Regions from separate parts of the Paenibacillus solisilvae genome, predicted to be linked through region 1. Evidence: riboswitches for the same ligand, from Rfam matches in the RefSeq annotation. Region 1 holds a riboswitch; the other holds the start of a gene.
The links. A riboswitch is a leader RNA that binds a small molecule or an ion and turns the genes downstream of it on or off. The one in region 1 is predicted to bind ZMP and ZTP.
Positions count from the first base shown of each region.

Region 2: linked by a shared signal. The riboswitch ahead of ACFPYJ_RS27135 (bifunctional 5,10-methylenetetrahydrofolate dehydrogenase/5,10-methenyltetrahydrofolate cyclohydrolase) and the one ahead of rpiB (ribose 5-phosphate isomerase B) in region 1 are both predicted to bind ZMP and ZTP.

Region 1 covers NZ_JBHSOW010000007.1:42,681-46,374, reverse strand. The annotation lists gene ACFPYJ_RS01310 (L-threonylcarbamoyladenylate synthase) at 1-742, shown strand, start outside; gene ACFPYJ_RS01305 (manganese efflux pump MntP) at 865-1,425, shown strand; gene ACFPYJ_RS01300 (low molecular weight protein arginine phosphatase) at 1,471-2,046, shown strand; ZMP/ZTP riboswitch at 2,178-2,260, shown strand; gene rpiB (ribose 5-phosphate isomerase B) at 2,372-2,830, shown strand; gene ACFPYJ_RS01290 (TIGR01440 family protein) at 2,850-3,437, shown strand; gene ACFPYJ_RS01285 (serine hydroxymethyltransferase) at 3,488-3,694, shown strand, end outside.
Region 2 covers NZ_JBHSOW010000104.1:27,562-31,255, reverse strand. The annotation lists gene hemE (uroporphyrinogen decarboxylase) at 1-40, shown strand, start outside; gene hemH (ferrochelatase) at 33-959, shown strand; gene hemG (protoporphyrinogen oxidase) at 1,002-2,477, shown strand; ZMP/ZTP riboswitch at 2,543-2,624, shown strand; gene ACFPYJ_RS27135 (bifunctional 5,10-methylenetetrahydrofolate dehydrogenase/5,10-methenyltetrahydrofolate cyclohydrolase) at 2,683-3,540, shown strand.

The DNA of each region.
Region 1 (3,694 bases):
AGCGCCGAGCGCCAACCGTTCGGGCCGCCCGAGCCCGACACTAGCCAGCCATGTGCTGGCTGATCTTGGCGGCCGCATTGACGGAATTGTCGATGGCGGAGCAGCGGGCGTCGGTCTCGAGTCGACCGTCGTGGAGATCGACGGAGATACGGTCCGCATTTTGCGCCCGGGCGGTGTCACCGCCGAAGCGCTGCGCGAGATCGGAGCGCATGTAGCGTACGATGCCGCCGCCGCTCCCGGCAGCAGAGGGGGCGCGGCTCCCCTGGCGCCCAGCGCGGCGGCCGCCCTTCCGCAGCCTGCGGGGAGCGGCCGCCCACCTGGCACAATTGAGCCCGCAGGCGGCGGGGAAGCTCACGCAGCGACAGCCGCCGCGCCTCGCTCGCCCGGCATGAAATATGCGCATTACGCCCCGCAGGGGCTTATGCAGCTGGTCAAAGGCGAGGCCTCCGCAGTCGCCGCTTATATCCAAGCGGCCGTCCGCACGGCTCAGTCGCAGGGCGAGCGGACAGGCGTGCTCGCCTTCGCGGAACATGCCGCCGCCTACGACGCGGACCATGTCCTTGTCGTTGGCAGTCTCGCGCAGCTGGAAACGGCTGCGCACGGCCTATATGCCGCACTTCGAGCGTTCGATGAACGCGGCGTGCAGCGCATATGGGCTGAAGCCTGCCCCGAGGAAGGAATCGGGCATGCGCTGATGAACCGGCTGGTGAAGGCGGCCGGCCATCAGATCGTCAGCATCTAGCGCAATCAACTCCTTCTGATCCGCCCGTTGCGGCTCGCCCAGCGGCATCCCGGTCATGTTTCCCATCTTGTCCGCATATGCTTGAGAAAGAATGCGGACAAGGGGGTCTATCGGGAATGGCAATGATGGAGACAGGCATGCATACCGGGCAACTGCTCACGCTTCTGATCATCGCGCTGGCTTTAGGGATGGATGCCTTTTCCCTGGGCATCGGAATCGGGCTGAAAGGAATTCGGCTCCGTGATATTATTAAACTAAGCGCGATTATTGCGCTGTTTCATATATTGATGCCCTTGATGGGTATGGTTACAGGCCAATATGTCAGTACCCTCCTCGGCGGTGTTGCGACACACGTTGCGGGCATTCTTCTTTTGCTGCTCGGCGGACATATGATATACAGCTCGCTGCGCGGGGAAGCGGTACAATCTTTTGATCACCGCACGGTATGGGGAATGCTGGTATTTGCGCTTAGCGTCAGCATCGACTCTTTTTCGGTTGGCATTTCACTTGGGATGTTTGCGGCAGATGTACTGCTGACCGTACTCTTATTCGGTTTTTTTGGCGGACTGATGTCCATACTCGGGTTAATGCTCGGCAGACGCGCCAGCTCAAGCCTGGGCGAATACGGAGAGGCATGCGGCGGTGTCATCTTGTTCACATTTGGCCTGCTGTTTCTCTTTTAATAAACGAAGAGCTTATGATGATGCTCATAAAGGAGTGCGAGACGCTTGAAACGGATATTGTTTGTTTGCACCGGCAACACCTGCCGTTCACCCATGGCGGAAGCAATGCTCCGCGAGCTGGCTGCACGCCAAGGCAGGCAGCTTGATGTTCGTTCGGCAGGCGTGTCTACCGTCGACGGCCTGCCTATCTCTGCTAATGCGCAAACGGTTCTCAAAGGGCGCAATGTCCCGCATTTGGGCAACTCCAGTGCAATTGATGGAGGCAGCATCGTATGGGCGGATTTGGTATTAACGATGACGACCAGCCATAAACGTCAGCTGCTGCAGCGGTTTCCGCAAGCGGTAGACAAGACGTTTACGCTTCAAGAGTTCGTTAACAGCGATGAACAGGTACTCGCGGATATCGCAGAGCTGGAGGCTCTTTACTCGGATTGGCAGATGAAGCAGATTCTCGGCCAGCAGCTGAGTGAAGAGGAACGCGTCCGCTTGCTCCAGCTCGAACAGCGCATTCCGAGCTTCGACATCGCTGATCCCTTTGGCGGTCCGCTGCATGTCTACGAGCAAAGTGCAGCCGAAATCGAGCAAGCGCTCATGAAGCTGCTTAACAAGCTGAAGCGATAGCATCTGGACTAACAGCAGGCTGCAATAGCCGGCCATCCTACGCTTAAGACACAAGGTCATAACGTTTCCGACAGCCATGGGAAACGGTTGATTTCAAGCCGGCTTTCCCGTATAATTAAAGCAATAAAGATGGTTTCCGATGTAACTGGCGACGAAAGTGGATCAAACCACGGTGGAGCATCGGATCATACGGCCGGTCGCCTGGGCAAAGAGCAGCGTGCATACAGCACGTCTTGCTCTTTTTTCGTCTTTTTGGACGAAATCAGGTATACTAAGCAAATCGACAAAATCCGCCGGGAGGCGGCCACAAGGGAGGATTATTCATATGAAAATCGCTATCGGCGCGGATCATGCCGGCTACCGCCTGAAAGAAGAACTGGTGCCGTTTATCCAATCGCTGGGCCACGAAATTGAAGATTTTGGCTGTAACTGTGACCAATCTGTTGATTATCCAGATTATGCCCTTCCGGTTTGCGACAAGGTTTCGGAAGGTCAAGCTGATCGCGGTATTTTGATTTGCGGGACAGGTATCGGGATGTCCATCGCTGCGAATAAAGTTCCTGGTATCCGCTGCGCGCTGGTTCATGATATGTTCTCGGCCAAAGCGACACGAGAGCACAACGATACGAACGTGCTTGCAATGGGTGAACGTGTAATCGGCCCTGGTATTGCCCAGGAAATCATTCGCATCTGGCTGGAAACGCCATTCTCAAACGGCGAGCGCCATGTCGGACGAGTGGGCAAAGTTATGCAGCTGGAATCCAAATATGCATCGCATCCTTGAGTAATGGAGCGTGAAACTTTTGAGTGATGGACGCAGCCTTGCGACGGCAGCAGCTGACGTGGAGACGGTCATTCGCGAGCTTGCGGATGCAGGCGGGCTTCGCGCCGGACAGCTGTTAGTGATTGGGGTTTCAACAAGTGAAGTGCTCGGCCAGCGGATCGGCACATCCGGTACGCTTGAAGCGGCACAAGCCATATATGCAGGCGTGGAAGCGGTGCGTCGGGATATTGGTTTTTATCCGGTATTTCAGTGCTGCGAGCATTTGAACCGGGCGCTTGTCATGGAGCAGGAAGCGGCGCAGCGGTACGGATTAGAGCCGGTTAATGCCGTTCCCGTGCCCAAAGCCGGCGGCTCCATGGCGGCTTACGCCTTTAGACACCTGCCTCATGCCTGCTTAACGGAAACGGTTCAAGCGCATGCCGGCATCGATATCGGCGATACCTTCATCGGCATGCATTTACGCCGCGTAGCTGTGCCGATCCGTCCATCGATCCGCTCGATCGGAGCTGCACATTTGACAATGGCTTATACGCGGCCCAAGCTCATTGGCGGCGCCAGGGCGGTTTACACGCTGGAATCAGAAGCCGATGGCGGTACTTGCGATTAGTTCATTTCAGATAACCAAACATGCAATTTAAATTTAGGAGGAAACCAACCATGGAAAACCTACGTAAGCAAGATCCAGAAATCCTGAAAGCACTTGGCCTTGAGCTGCAGCGCCAACGCGACAACATCGAATTGATCGCGTCCGAGAACATCGTATCCGAAGCGGTTCTGGAAGCAATGGGAACGGTTCTTACGAACAAATACGCAGAAGGCTACCCGGGCAAACGTTACTATGGCGGCTGTGAGCACGTGGATATT
Region 2 (3,694 bases), on a different contig from region 1:
CATTGCAGGACTCAGGCAGAAGGAGGCGCGTCATGTCTAATCAGGCAATCGGCGTGCTCGTCATGTCCTACGGAACACCGGAGAGCATGGACGGCATTGAAGAATATTACACCCATATCCGCAGAGGGAATGCTCCAACTCCGGAGCTGCTTGCGGAGCTGAGCGGCAGATACGAAGCCGTTGTCGGCGGCGTGTTCCCTCTTCGCGAGAATACGAATCGCCAAGTCGCAGGCTTGCAGGCAGAGCTTGATCGGATGCATCCTGGACGCTATGTATGCTATCAAGGCTTAAAGCATGCCCGCCCTTACATTGAAGACGGCGTGGCCGGCATGGCTGAGGACGGAATCCGCCGGGCGATCGGGATCGTGCTTGCCCCGCATTATTCGACGATGAGTGTCGGCAGTTACGTCAAACGCGCGAAGGAGCGTGCAGACGAGCTGGGCATCGAAATGACGTTCGTTGAGAGCTACCATTTGCATCCGAAGCTGATCGAAGCATTGGTGGATCGGGTGAAAGCAGCTTTGGAGCCTTTCAATGCCGATGAGCCTGTTAAAGTGCTGTTCAGCGCGCACAGCCTGCCGGTCAAAATTCGTGAAATGAATGATCCGTATGAGCAGCAGCTGATGGAAACCTCTGCTGCTGTTGCCGAGGGAGCGGGTGTGAAGGACTGGCAGTTTACCTGGCAGAGCGCGGGACGAACCCGCGAGCCTTGGCTCGGTCCGGATATACTCGAGACTTTGAAAGAAGTTAGCTCTGAAGGCTATAAACAGGTGCTGGCTGCTCCTGTCGGATTCGTCTCCGACCATCTTGAGGTTCTCTATGATCTTGATATAGAAGCCCAAGCAGCGGCCCGGTCGATGGATATGAAGCTGGCCCGAATTCAAATGCTGAACACCGATCCTTTATATATGGCAACTCTCGCCGATTCAGTCCTTGCACGGGATGCTTGGAACAGCTAAGAATAGCGTCAAGAGAGCATAAGACTTAAGGAGATGAACATGATGCGGAGAGAAGGACAACCTGATCGATTTGTCGTCATTGGCGGAGGGATCAGCGGACTGAGCTCCGCTTTTTATTTGCTGCGGGAGGCGAAAACTCGCAGACGCGAGGCGATCGTCACTCTCGTAGACCCGTCAGAGCGAATTGGCGGCAAAATAAATACACTGCGCAAGAATGGATTTGTTATTGAAAAGGGGCCTGATTCGTTCCTGTCCCGTAAGACGCCGATTATCGATCTGGCACGTGACCTTGGGATTACGCATGAGCTTGTCGGGACGAATCCCGCAGCCAAGAAAACCTATATTCTTCATAACGGCAAGCTGCATCCGATGCCTCCCGGGCTTGTACTGGGAATACCGACGGAGATCTTGCCTTTCGTCAAGTCGAATCTTCTGTCTTGGGGCGGGAAGCTTCAAGCCGGATTGGATTTCTTCAAGCCTGCGAGCAAGGATACAGGGGATGAATCGCTTGGCGATTTCCTCTCGCGCCGTCTCGGCCCTGAAGTGATGGAGCGTGTCGCCGAGCCGCTGCTTGCAGGGATCTACGCGGGTGAGCTGCGCAAGCTCAGTCTGCAGGCGACCTTCCCGCAATTCCGGGAAGCGGAGCGGAAGCATGGCAGCCTTATTCGCGGCATGAGAGCCAATAAACGTAAAGCGGCTGCTGCTCCTGCGAGCACAGCGAACCTTCCTGCGGCTGTGAAGGACAGCGTATTCATGACCTTCAGAGGCGGGTTAGCCACCATGCTCGATGCACTTAATGAGGCACTTGCAGGCGTGGAGCGCAAGCTCGGAGTGAAGGCAGTCGCCTTTCGCCAAAATGATCCTGATACCGATGGCCAGGATGTTCCCCCGTACGAAGTGCTGCTCAGCACCGGCGAGGTTCTGGAGGCGGATGGCATCGTCATTACTGCTCCGGCCTTCGATGCAGCGGAACTGCTTGAGCCGCATATGAACGTAGATGCACTGAAGGCGATCCGTTATGTTTCGGTAGCGAATGTCGTTATGGCCTTCGACAAAGAAGATTTTGGCGTGGAGTTCGATGGATCCGGTTTCGTTGTGCCTCGCTCGGAGGGAACGACGATCACCGCCTGCACCTGGACTTCGGCCAAATGGCTGCATTCCAGCCCTCGTAATAAAGTGCTGCTGCGCTGCTACGTTGGCAGATCTGGCGACGAAGAGGTCGTTGACCTGCCGGATGATCAGCTTACTGCTGCGGTCAGGCGTGATATTCGTGAAGTGATGGGCATTACGGCTGAACCTCTGTTTACCGAGATCACCCGGCTTCATAAGTCGATGCCGCAGTATCCCGTCGGGCATTTGCAGGAGACTGCCAAACTGCGGACGAAGCTTCGTTCCGAGATGCCCGGGGTTTGGATTACAGGTGCTGCCTTTGATGGCGTCGGCCTGCCCGACTGTATTCGTCAAGGTAAGGAAGCGGCGGTAGGTGTATATAAATCATTGATCGGCGAATTCAAATAATCCATTTCTTGCAGCAGATTGATGTAGCTTTTTTGGACTAATCGATGTAAACTCTAGGTATCATTTCAAGGGTGCGTAACTGGCGGAACATGGGTTAACCATGAGGGAGCGCACACTCATAAACGGCCGTACGCCTGGGCAAAGGTAAGGGGATTCTCCCCTTGCCTTTTTATGTTTCTAATCCCATAGAAGAGGATGAGGCAAAGTGAATGCGAAGAAACAACCCGTCATACTGAATGGTCTGCCTGTTGCCGAGAGCTTGAAGGAACCATTGTTTAGCTCGATTGAAAAGCTGGCCAGCCGTGGAATTGTTCCCTGTCTGGCAACGATTTTAGTTGGGGATGATCCCTCCTCGGCAACCTATGTGAAGATGAAAGGAAATGCATGCCGTAGGCTCGGCATCGATTCGAAGCGGATAACTCTTGATACAAGCACATCCACAGCTGCGTTAATCGCGGTCATTGAGCAGTTGAACAACGATCCTTCCATTCATGGGATTCTGCTCCAGCATCCCGTGCCGCCTCACATTGATGAGCGGGCCGCGTTTGAAGCGATCAGCATCGATAAGGATGTCGATGGCGTGACGATGATGGGTTTTGCCCAGAATGCATTTGGCGCCGCGCCCTATCCTTCCTGCACGCCGGCGGCAATTCTGGCAATTCTGGATTATTATCAGCTGAAGGTAGAGGGAAAGCATGCTGTCGTTATTGGCAGAAGCCCCATATTAGGCAAGCCGGTTTCGTTGATGCTGCTCAACAGGAATGCCACAGTTACCATCTGTCACTCCAAAACAGAGAATCTCTCCGATATCGTCCGCTCCGGTGATATCGTCGTTGCCGCGGTCGGCCGCGCAAAGTTTGTTAAGGCCGGCTGGATTAAACCCGGCGCAGTCATTCTGGATGCCGGCTATAATGCAGGAAATGTCGGCGATGTAGACTATGCGGAGTGCGAGCCGATAGCCGGTGCGATTACTCCTGTTCCCTCTGGAGTAGGACCGGTAACGATTGCAGCGCTGCTCAAGCATACGGTAGAGGCGGCAGAGAGATTATCCATGGCCCGGTGAGAAACCCCTGGAAAACTAACCTGATTCGCGTTCAGCAGAGTCCCTAAAAAAGATGCTTTAAAGTAGAAATGATCTGCTAAAGGGCAAGGCGGAGCCTCTTTGGCTTCAACGGGTTAGTAGTAAGTGGGCTAACCGTATAAGCGACTTTATTCCA